One region of the Paenibacillus jiangxiensis genome, then DNA from elsewhere that is predicted to be linked to it. Evidence: riboswitches for the same ligand, from Rfam matches in the RefSeq annotation. Region 1 holds a riboswitch; the other holds the start of a gene.
The links. A riboswitch is a leader RNA that binds a small molecule or an ion and turns the genes downstream of it on or off. The one in region 1 is predicted to bind cyclic di-AMP.
Positions count from the first base shown of each region.

Region 1 (5,552 bases):
GGTGCTTGGACGGTATTCCCCATAACCAATGGCGCTGAATTTCTGCGGATTAAGCTTCTTGTCCAGCAGCAGGATGCGCATGAAGTTCAAGGCACGATCAGCGCTCAGCTCCCAGTTGGAAGGATATTTGCTGTTGGAAATGGGAACATTATCCGTATGTCCTGAAACAATAACATCATAGTCCGGGAATTCGTCCAACAGAGCAGCAATCGCAGTGGCAAGCTTGCGGGCTTCCGGCTTGACGACGGCCTGTCCGGATGCGAACAGGGCATTATCGGATATCGTAATCATTAATTGGGACTGGTTGAGCTTGGTGCTCAGCTGCTCTGTTAACCCGTTTTCTTTAATATATTTATCTATCCGGCGTTTGAGCTTCTCCAGATCTTCCTGCTCGCGGCGGGCAAGCTCCTTCTGGAGCTCGCTGGACGACTTGCTCTTCACGGGGTCCTGCACGGTTTCCCTATTCTTGCCCATATCCACGGAGGGGTTTTCGACCGGGTTGGCGGAGGTGTTATCCAGTACACCACTCCCCCCGCTGAAGGCGGAGCTCATTGACTTTGCCATTTCTTCAAATTTCTTGGCATCCAGCGAGCTCATACCGAACAGAACGATGAACAAGGCGAGCAGCAGGGTCATCAAATCGGAATAAGGAAGCAGCCAGCTCTCGTCCGCATGCTCCTCATGCGGCTCGTGTCTGCCTTTTTTACTCACTGTCGCTCTCTCCCTTCTCGTTGTCGCTCATTTGAGCCCGCTCTGTAGGAGTGAGGAATACGGACAGCTTCTGGCTGATAGCTATGGTGGATACGCCCGATTGAATGGACAGCAGGCCTTCCACCATCATCAGCTTGATATCAACTTCTCTCTTGGACAATCGTTTTAGTTTATTCGACATGGGGTGCCATAATACATAACCCGTAAAGATACCCAGAAGTGTTGCGATGAAGGCGGCGGCGATGGCGTGGGAGAGCTTCTCCATGTCACTGAGATCGGCAAGAGCCGCAATCAGACCGACGACCGCCCCGAGCACCCCCAGTGTCGGAGCATACATGCCAGCTTGGGAAAAGATCTGCGCACCGGCCCGGTGTCTTTCCTCCGTGGCATTGATATCTTCCATAAGAACATCACGCACGAATTCCTGATCATTGCCGTCAATGATCATCCGCATCCCGCTGCGCAGAAAGGCGTCGTCGATCTCTTCCACTTTGGGTTCAAGGGCCAGAAGACCTTCACGACGGGTGATGGACGCCCACTCCATAAAAGTAGTGATCAATTGCTGGCGGTCAGGCAGCTTTTGCTCAGTGAAAATTATTTTGAAAAGCTTGGGTACTCTCTTCATATCCGACATCGGGAAGGCCATGAATACACTGGCGGCTGTGCCTACAAAGATAATCATGTAAGCAGCAGGGTTATTGACCAAATTGACGACAGGCGCCCCTTTGAGGATCATGCCGACAACCAGGGATACGAGCCCGAGTGCAAGTCCTATAATTGTTGAAATTTGCATTGTACACCTCGTCCATGAGAAATTGGTAGAACATCCGGTCGGCCAGGGGACATCCTTGCCCTCCAACGCATTTTGATGAAACGGATTACCATATTTATCGACAAAAGCCCCTTTTTTTTTAAGGGGGATTTCACGGTATAATGAAGACAACTCTGTTTAATGACAATTTTGAGAACATGAATTCAATCTGGAATAAGGAGCGGAGAGTTCGCATGGGTGTTAAGCATGGAAGGGAATATGAGCATATTCTTAAGGAGTTAACGGCTGCAGTAGGGCGTATTCCGGACAGCTACCTTTTTTTTGAAATGGAAGCAGAGGAATGGGAGTGTCTGGGCGGCGAGGAACGTGTCGAGGTTCAGGAGGCGCTGGCCGAGGATCTCTTTTATGCGCTTGGGGAAGAGCCGGTTATTCCGGTCGGCAGCGGAGTCGTCATTCATGACCGGAACCACTACCGGATCGATGTTCTGATCGGAGAAGAGGAGCTGACCTTCGTGTCGCTCGTATAACATAACCATGTGGATTTCTCACCGAAGCCATGGTAATATGAAACACGATATAGGCACTGACCCTAAAGACATCAGGAACGGCTTCCGTATAACGGAGAGGAGTAGGAATTACAATGCCTTTTACATTAGAGGAAATAGAGGCTCATCTGGAGAGGTTGGAGGGCTGGGAGCTTGAAGAGGGACGCTGGATTGTCCGAAAATATGTCTTTTCCAGCTTTATGAGGGGAATCGCATTCGTGGATGAGGTAGCTGGTATTTCGGAAGCATTCAATCACCATCCGTTTATCACCATTGATTACAAGACGGTCACACTGCGTCTTACCTCATGGGATGAAGGCGGGATCACAGCAGTAGATATAAAAGAAGCGCAGCAGTACAATGAAGCGTTCGAGCGAATGCGTTCGGAGGATTAACCCTACAGCCGAATTTAACTTAAGCATAATAAGCGTTTAAATGGAAAAACGCCCTGGTCTAGAGTTAATTACTCTGAATCCGGGGCGTTTGGTATATCGTCTGTACCTTTACCATTTTTGTAGACCATGCAATGAAAAGGCTTCATCCCTTCGGGAGTCTGGCGCTCGTAGGTATCGGTAATCCGAAAGCCTGCCGACCGGTAGGCTTTGATGGCCCGTTTGTTCCAGACGAGGACTTCGAGGTCGATCTCATTTTGCGGCGTACGGCGCCTGGCTTCCTCAGCGATAGCCTTCACAAACTCCGCGCCATGTCCATGACCGCATAGCTCGGGACGCATTCCTAGACCAAGGCGGGTCACCCCTTCCATGGGGAAATACTGGGCAAATCCGCACAGATCGCCTGACTCAGCCAATACGGCGACATATTGGGAGCTTCGCAGCTCCGGGTTGGCGAATTCGATATCGAGAGCCTTCATTTGCTCCCAGGGGAGCCAGCCGTAAATATCATAAGGCGGTTCATATTTCCACTCGCATATGGCAGCCGCCTGCTCTTCACTCATCGGAACGACCTGATAGCTTGTTGATCCGGCGGACATATTCTTTTCCCCCTACACATTACTACTTAAAAATGGTACTCCAGTTAAACCTGTTTGGCAATAAAAACAGCTTCAATTCCAATCGGAATCGAAGCTGCTATTGAAGTTCATATGAATGATGTAATGATTTCTAGTCAAGGGCAACAGATTCGTAAGTGGATGTGCTCATGACACGTTTGGCACCAAGATACCGATTGGCGTAGTAGCTTTCGTTCAAGGAGCTGACGGTAACACCACGCGATGAGGAGGAGTGGGCAAACTTGCCGTCCCCTACAAAGATACCTACATGTGAAACTCCTCTTCCGTTGGTGTTAAAGAATACCAGATCGCCAGGTCGCATTTCATCCCGTGAAACGGAGGTTCCCATATCGAATTGGGAGGAGGATTGGCGTGGAAGATCGAGACCAAGCTTCTCAAATACATAACTTGTAAATCCGGAACAGTCAAATCCGCTCAACGTTGTGCCGCCTGCTCTATAAGAAGTGCCTTTGGCATCCTGGATGATCTGGTCCATTTTAGAGTCCGCATATACGCTTCCTGCGCCGAACGAAAACGCCGAGAAGGCGATTGCTGCACTCATGAGTGCGATGGTTAGCTTCTTCTTCAAAAAAATACAAACCCCTTCCAATGCCTGCGAGGTTAGCTTAAGGGTTCGGTAGAAGGTTCCCCTATGATCCCTCTGTTGCGAGATCAATTCACCCAAAACTGGTTCCCCCGCTTCCCAGGTGCCGGGAATTCGGCTTCACTTAGATATGCACCTTGAAGCGTATGAACAATCATGAATGGTTTGTCTAAAAAGGTTACAACAATAATTACAAAGTTGTTACTATCAGTTCACTGCGACTATTGTAACAAAGGCAGCATGGTTTGGCAAATGTTTCATAGCAAAAAACTTCAAAAAAATAGTCTCTGCAGCAAGCAGAGACATAAAAGATCGAAAACACTATGTTAAGTGTAATTGAATGAACCTATACTTTTGATAAATCAATATATTTTTATTCGCTGAAATGCAGGGGTTGGCATCAATTTACTCCTTGGCGAACGAATCACAGGCCGTATTCCATAAATGATACTGTGCGGACGTATGCCATATTGTAAAAAGTGAAGAAATAAAATGGTAGGTCTGATGCAGAATGAGTGCAAGCAGCCCTGTCCACAGCCAGGCCGAAGCGGTAAAGATAGAGAGCAGGACGATTACGGATGCTCCGAGCAGTGCGGATATTCCGATACCGGGCAGGATTCGCCGCATGCAGCAGGCGAGCGAGAACCACGCGCCCCTCCCACTGATCGTTCCGAACTGCATGTACATCACGCATTGACGGATGAGCCAGGCCAAAACGCCCCATAAAGCGATGTAGGGGAGAAGACGGACGGCAGCCAGGAGCGGCTCGTTCATTGAACCGGACAGAGTCTGCAGCAGACGCGGTATAATCCAGTATCCGGGAAGCAGCAGAAGGCAGATTTCAACCATGTAATATAAAAGGGACGAACGCCAGAACAGACGGATGCCGATGAGAAAGGAGCGCCGCCCCTGTTCTTTCTTCATGTGCAGGCTGTAATACACACCCACCCGGACCAAAGGGGTCAACAGCATGCGCAGCATGATGACCGCAAGCAGAACCCAGAAATACAGATGGACGGAAGAATTTTGCGTCAATGCAATTTGGCTCTCCATCCAGAATAAGGTCTGATTGAGCTCGCTCTGCCCGCTTCCCGGATAACGCAGCAGCAGGGGCACGATCCCCGACTCGGTGTATTTATAGTTGAATACTCCCCAGACAAGACGGTAGATAAACAGCAGAATTACGATGAAAAAGTGCAAGCGGACGAGCGTCCAACCCTCTTTGACAGAATTCATCACCTCGGACACCTCACCATGACAGACTTCCAATCAGAGCTTCAGCCAGCCTGGTCATCCCCAGAAGCCAGCGCGTTTCGGTTTTCTCCGGCAGCTTGGCCAGCAGTGTGTTATTCAGGTGGTTGTTCTCCAGAGGGATCGTATGAAGGGGATCAATGACCACCGAGACTGCAGGGGACCGGCTTTGAATACGGTAGGTTACCTTTTGCTGCTTGCCGTCCCATGTTTTCTGCACGCTGCTTTTATCCTCGAACGTAATCTGTACGGGCACTGCCGGCACGTCGCCACCCTTTTTGGAAACGGTAACGACAGACTCGTACATCCCATTCTCCAGCTTGCGAAGCTGAATGCTGTCCACCGCGAAATCGGCCATCTGGCTGCCGTATACATACTGATTGAAATATTGGGACCATGACCTGCCCGTCAATTTCTCCGCCACTCGCTGAAAATCCTGGGTGGATGGATGCTTGAAGCGGTATTTCCGCACATAGGAACGAAGCAAAGCTTCCATTTTGGCGCTTCCCAGCTGCCGTTCCATGCCAAGCAGCACCAATTTGCCGCGCAGGTAAGCATTTTGCGCATAGTGGCTGGGCGAGCTGTATTTCCATGCTTCACGGGTCAGCGGTTCAGGGGCATAGACCTGTCCAGATTGCAAAGGCGTGTTCGGGATGAGGC
Region 1 is NZ_JBJURI010000043.1:25,403-30,954, reverse strand. Features, by position in the region: gene motB (flagellar motor protein MotB) at 1-711, opposite strand, end outside; gene motA (flagellar motor stator protein MotA) at 704-1,504, opposite strand; gene ACI1P2_RS28655 (hypothetical protein) at 1,717-2,010, shown strand; gene ACI1P2_RS28650 (4a-hydroxytetrahydrobiopterin dehydratase) at 2,124-2,423, shown strand; gene ACI1P2_RS28645 (GNAT family N-acetyltransferase) at 2,492-3,019, opposite strand; gene ACI1P2_RS28640 (C40 family peptidase) at 3,150-3,626, opposite strand; cyclic di-AMP (ydaO/yuaA leader) riboswitch at 3,633-3,771, opposite strand; gene ACI1P2_RS28635 (hypothetical protein) at 4,047-4,877, opposite strand; gene ACI1P2_RS28630 (M1 family metallopeptidase) at 4,891-5,552, opposite strand, start outside.

Region 2 (5,552 bases), on a different contig from region 1:
CTAACGACCCAGGGGGCGCACTCCTTGAGCGTGGCGGATGTTGATCAGGACGGCAGGGATGAAATCGTCTATGGCTCGGCCACCCTGGATGATGACGGCAGCCTGCTGTACAGCTCCATGGATGAGATGCCCGAGCAGAGCGCCGCGCCGGGTACGATCGCCCGTCTGGGGCACGGGGACGCGCTGCATGTCACGGATATTGACCCGGACCGGCCGGGACAGGAGATTTTCATGGTCCATGAAGGCGGCACCTACGCTCCTTACGGCTATTCCCTGCGGGATGCGGCCACCGGTGAGGTCATTTATGGCGGATACACCGGCAAGGATACGGGACGCGGTATGGTGGGAGATATTGAGCCGAGGCACAGGGGACTGGAGACCTGGGCGGTCGGCCTGTGGACGGCCGCCGGCGAGCAGCTTAGCAGCAGCATGCCCGGCACCAATATGAACATCAAATGGGCCGCGGATATGACAACGCAAATTGTGAACGGGGCGATTGACGTCACGCCGGTGATCGAAGACTGGAAGCGCGGCGTCCTGCTGACAGCGGATGGAACCTTGACCAACAACTATACCAAAGGCACACCTTCGCTTGTGGCGGATATTTTCGGGGATTGGAGAGAAGAAATGCTTGTCCGCAAGGCGGACAGCTCGGCGATCCGGATTTATTTGAGCACGGAAGTAACGGACCGCAAGCTGTACACGCTTATGCATGATCCGCAGTACCGGACCGGTGTGGCACGGCAAAATACGGCCTACAACCAGCCGTCATATACCAGCTTCTATTTTGCTTCAGACACGGATTGGGCGGAGGTGCCGGTTCCCGTCTTCCATGCGCCCGCCGCGCTGAATGGTCTGCAGACCGCGCTCGATCAGTACCGTGCGGCCAAAGAAGTGAAGGGCGATCTCGCTTCCCGTCTGAACAGCACCCTGAAGCAGGCGCAAAAACAATTGGAGCAAGGGAATACGGGCAAGGCTGCAAGTTTGATGGAGAAGTTCATTTCCCAGATCGGCGGAAACAAAAAGGAGGAGCAGATTTCGCAGCGGGCTGCATGGAGTCTCACCCGGTATGCAAAGTTGTTTATTGGACAAAATGAAAAGTGATGTGAAGCAATAATTTTACGAAACTTTTCGGTCAAAAGATAAACCGCCCAGTAAAGGGCGGTTTAATACAGTCAAGGCTTCAGTTCATGCAGCATAATATTCATAATTGCAATCAGATAAGTTATTCAAAACTATACTTTGCAAGTATTTCCCCCCAAGGAGCTGGTCCCACTTCTCTAAAGCCTGATTTTGTGTATAGCAGTCTGGCTTCTTCATTATCTGGATTGTAGCCAAGCATTATAACCTCAGTTCTGTTATTGCTTTTTCTTATCTCATCAATAACCAGCAACATAGCTTTATAACCATGGCCTTGTCCTTGGAATCTTTCGTCAATCATAAAACGGTAAATCCAGTTGTTCCCATCCTCAGGATCTGGTCCATACATTGTAAATCCAATCATTACATCATCTTTGTAAATCGCCTTTGTTACAAATCCTTCTAAAAATTGCGCCTCTGCAATCGAGTAAAGATTTGCAGCCATAAACCTTTCTTGTTCCGGTTTTGGTTTTAGATAGGCACATTCTTCCCAATTACTCTTGGATATGGTTTGTAATGTAATCAATACTGGACTCCTCCTTGTATTCAGGGGAACCCTGTACGTGCTCCCCTACTTGGAAGACTTTTTCGGCACAGCATCAATTTGACATCGGTAATTTCTCATACCACATCACTCCTTTAAGAAGATGGATCAATTTCATTCGTCATCTTTTTTCGAACTTTGAACTGAGAAGTTCTCGTTAATATTAAACTACTTGCACCTACGATGGTAGTAAAATTCAGTTAGAATACTGAAGCCGTCCAACCGTATTTTCCGATGGTTATAGTGGCTATTAACACTTTTGGTATAGTGGCGCCTTAACAGGCTGCTTTGACAGCCTTTGATTAAAGCAAATTTTTGAAAGAATCGGGAATAACAAGTCTTTACACTATAAGCCGGGCGGGTGTATGATTCAAATCGTAATTTGATTTTTTTTATATGATAATTTTGCTTTTACCGCTGAATTTTCGCACAGAGCGGAAAATGGGGGAACCAAAGCGGCCGACTGATTCCGGCAGGAAAGGCGGAACAGATATGGCTTGCAGGGGTGAATCGCGGAGGAGATTCCAAGGTCTCGGACGCGTAGGGCGACTCTCTCGCCCGAATCCGACAGCTAACCTCATAAGCGTACAGGGAGAGGCAGCAAACCGACTAATATCCAGTCCATGCTTTATTGGCATATGGACCTTGGGAGAAGCCGCGGGAAGCTACTTGGACGCCCTGGCTTCTTTTTTTGTATCTTTGCTGCCCGAATATCGAGGAGGATCTGAATGCAAACCGAGACCATTCTCGTTGTTGCTCCTAACAACGACGGCCGAAAATTTGTGAAGCTGCTGCAGCATCACCATTTGCCCTTTGCGGTTCTGACGAACAGCACCGCAGAAGAGAAGCATTTTGAGAAGCAGGGGGTGGAGCAAATTCTTCGGATCGATACGTCCATGACGGAGAAGTGGGTCATTCCCAAAATGACGGTGGGCTGTATTTTCATATTTGAGAGCAGTCTCAATCTTACCTGCCGCTATCTGCAAATCTGCAGGTCATGGACAGAACGGGAGATTCATGTCATTACCCGGCAGCTGATGCATCCGAGGGGTGTTTACCAGCGGATGGGCGCGGACCATGTGATTTATACCAAGACAGGAGAAGTCGGTTTTATCTTGAACGGACTTAGAGATGGATGCCGGTAATATGTTTGTTACAATGTACGTATTAACGGTGCGGACTAAGCGGCGGGGTCGCTAAAGCTCAGGCTGGACGGCGGACCGTGCTAATCGGAGGGGGATATGGCATACATATTTGCATTTCTGAAAAAGTACCGCCTCGCCTCAATTGTTGCTATTTTCATGATGCTGGTGGAGCTGTCGGTTGAGCTGCTTCAGCCGTGGATCATTTCCAGAATTATCGATGACGGTATTCGGACGGGCAATCTGCAGGCCGTCTGGCTGTGGGGCGGCTTTCTTTTGGCAGGGGCAGCCGTCGCATTTGCCGCCGGCATCATTGGCACATTTTATGCGTCACATGCCAGCCAGGGATTTGCTTATGATTTGCGGAGCAGACTTTACGTGATGGTGCAGTCTTTTTCCTATGCGCTGTTCAGCCGGTTCGCGGTCTCATCGCTGATCACCCGCCTTACTGGCGATGTATCGCAGCTCCAGGATACCATTTTCATGAGCCTTCGCTTTATGTCCCGTGTGCCGCTGCTTGTTTTGGGCAGTGTCATCATGTCGCTCGTGGTCAACGTCAAGCTTGGGCTGCTTCTGACGGTTACTGTTCCTGTACTGCTGGTGTTTCTATACCTTGTAATGAAGAAAGCATCGGCTTTGTTCCGCGGCGTGCAGCGCCGGCTGGACAGCGTCAACGGCTCTATTCAGGAAAATCTGACCGCGATCCGGCTGATTCGGGTATTTGTGCGCATGGGGCATGAAATCGGGCGTTTCTCCCGTCTTAGCGGAGAATTGATGAAGGGCACCGTTCGTGCGCTGCGGCTGACAGAAACGACAATGCCGTTCATTTTGCTGCTGATGAACCTGGCCATTATAGCGGTGCTGTGGAACGGAAGGGTGGATATTGCCGCAGGTGAGGCTTCAGTCGGCGAAGTTGTTGCAGTTGTCAACTATGCGCTAAGGACGATCGGCGCGTTGTCGGCACTGTCCTGGATTGTGGTTACCTATTCCCGTGCCGGAGCATCGGCACAGCGGATTGGTGAGGTGCTGGCAGCGGAAGACAGCGCTTCAGGATATGCGAACAACACGCGAGAAGTGAGGCCCGTTCAGGGACAGGTGGAGTTCCACAACGTTGGGTTCCGTTACTCGGAAGGCAGCGCCCCTGTTCTGGAGGATATTTCATTCCAGGTGCGGCCGGGCGAGCGGGTGGCGATCATGGGGGCGACCGGTTCGGGCAAGTCTTCGCTTGTTCAACTGATTCCCAGGCTGTATGAGGAGACGGAAGGCGTCGTATTGATCGACGGCATGGACGCGAAGCAGCTTGATGTGAGGCAACTGCGGGATGCCATCGGTTATGTGCCGCAGGAGGTGTTGTTGTTCTCGGGAACGATCCGCGAGAATATCGCCTGGGGGGATGAGCGCGCCACACTGGGCGATATCCGCGAAGCGGCACGGCAGGCCCAGCTTCATGAGACGATCGAAGGCCTGCCGAGTGGTTACGATACTGTTCTGGGCCAGCGTGGGATCAATCTGTCCGGAGGACAGAAGCAGCGGCTCTCCATTGCCCGCGCACTCGTACGCAAGCCGTCCATTCTGATACTGGACGACAGCACCAGTGCGCTTGACGTGAAGACCGAAGCGGCTTTGCTGGCCGAATTGGAGGCTCTCTCATGCACGACGTTTCTGATTACACAGAAAATCAGCTCAACGATGTCCGCGGACCTGATTCTGCTGCTGGATGAAGGCTGCCTCATTGCCAAGGGAACACATGAGGAATTGCTTTCCGGTTCAGAATTATACCAACGTATTTATCAGTCACAGTTCGGAGAGGAGGCACTTCAGCATGCTCAAGGCATTCACTGAACCATTCCGGTATCCAAGGCCTGCATCGGCTCGGCGGACAGCCCCCGGTGGCGGCCGGAAGCCTGCGGCCAAAGCGAAGAACTGGTCCGGCACGTTACAGCGGATATGGCATTACCTGGCCCGCCGAAAATTCAAATTGGCGCTTGTTCTGCTGATGGTCTTACTCAGCTCCGGGCTCGCTCTGCTGGGGCCTTATCTCGTGGGCGTGGCCATAGATCATTATCTGGAAGGAGGGCCAAACCGGACATGGATCTGGTTCCTGGCCGGATTGGCTGTTGTGTATGCCCTGTACTCGCTGACCGTCTGGCTGCAAAATGTCTGGATGATTGAGGTGGCGCAAGAGACGGTGTACCGGATGCGCCTCGATTTGTTTTCACACCTGCACAGGCTGCCGATTCCGTTCTTCGGCAAACGCCAGCAAGGAGAAATTATGAGCCGCCTGACCAACGACATTGAGAATGTCAGCTCCACGCTGAACAGCTCGGCCATCCAAATTTTCTCCAGCGTGCTCACGCTGGTGGGGACGGTGGCTGTGATGCTGACGCTGAGTCCTGTGCTGACACTGCTGACTTTTACGGTTGTGCCGCTGATGGCTCTCGGCATGCGCTGGATTACGCGCAGGACAGGCCCGCTCTTTAAGGAAAGGCAGCGAAGATTTGGGGAGTTGAACGGCTTTATCGAGGAGACGCTGTCCGGGCAGCGCATCATTAAAGCATTTTCCCAGGAGCAGCGGGTAATAGGGGAATTCGGTGTTCGTAATGACAGCATCCGGCTGGCAGGCTTCTGGGCGCAGACCATATCCGGCTTTATTCCGAAGCTGATGAACGGGCTGAACAACCTGAGCTTCGCCATAGTTGCAGGCTTTGGCGGTATTCTGGCCATCC
Region 2 is NZ_JBJURI010000001.1:214,704-220,255, reverse strand. Features, by position in the region: gene ACI1P2_RS01020 (rhamnogalacturonan lyase) at 1-1,104, shown strand, start outside; gene ACI1P2_RS01015 (GNAT family N-acetyltransferase) at 1,226-1,666, opposite strand; cyclic di-AMP (ydaO/yuaA leader) riboswitch at 2,090-2,284, shown strand; gene ACI1P2_RS01010 (hypothetical protein) at 2,413-2,829, shown strand; gene ACI1P2_RS01005 (ABC transporter ATP-binding protein) at 2,926-4,668, shown strand; gene ACI1P2_RS01000 (ABC transporter ATP-binding protein) at 4,649-5,552, shown strand, end outside.
Region 2: it holds a riboswitch for cyclic di-AMP, as region 1 does, so the genes downstream of both, ACI1P2_RS01010 (hypothetical protein) here and ACI1P2_RS28640 (C40 family peptidase) in region 1, are expected to answer to the same signal.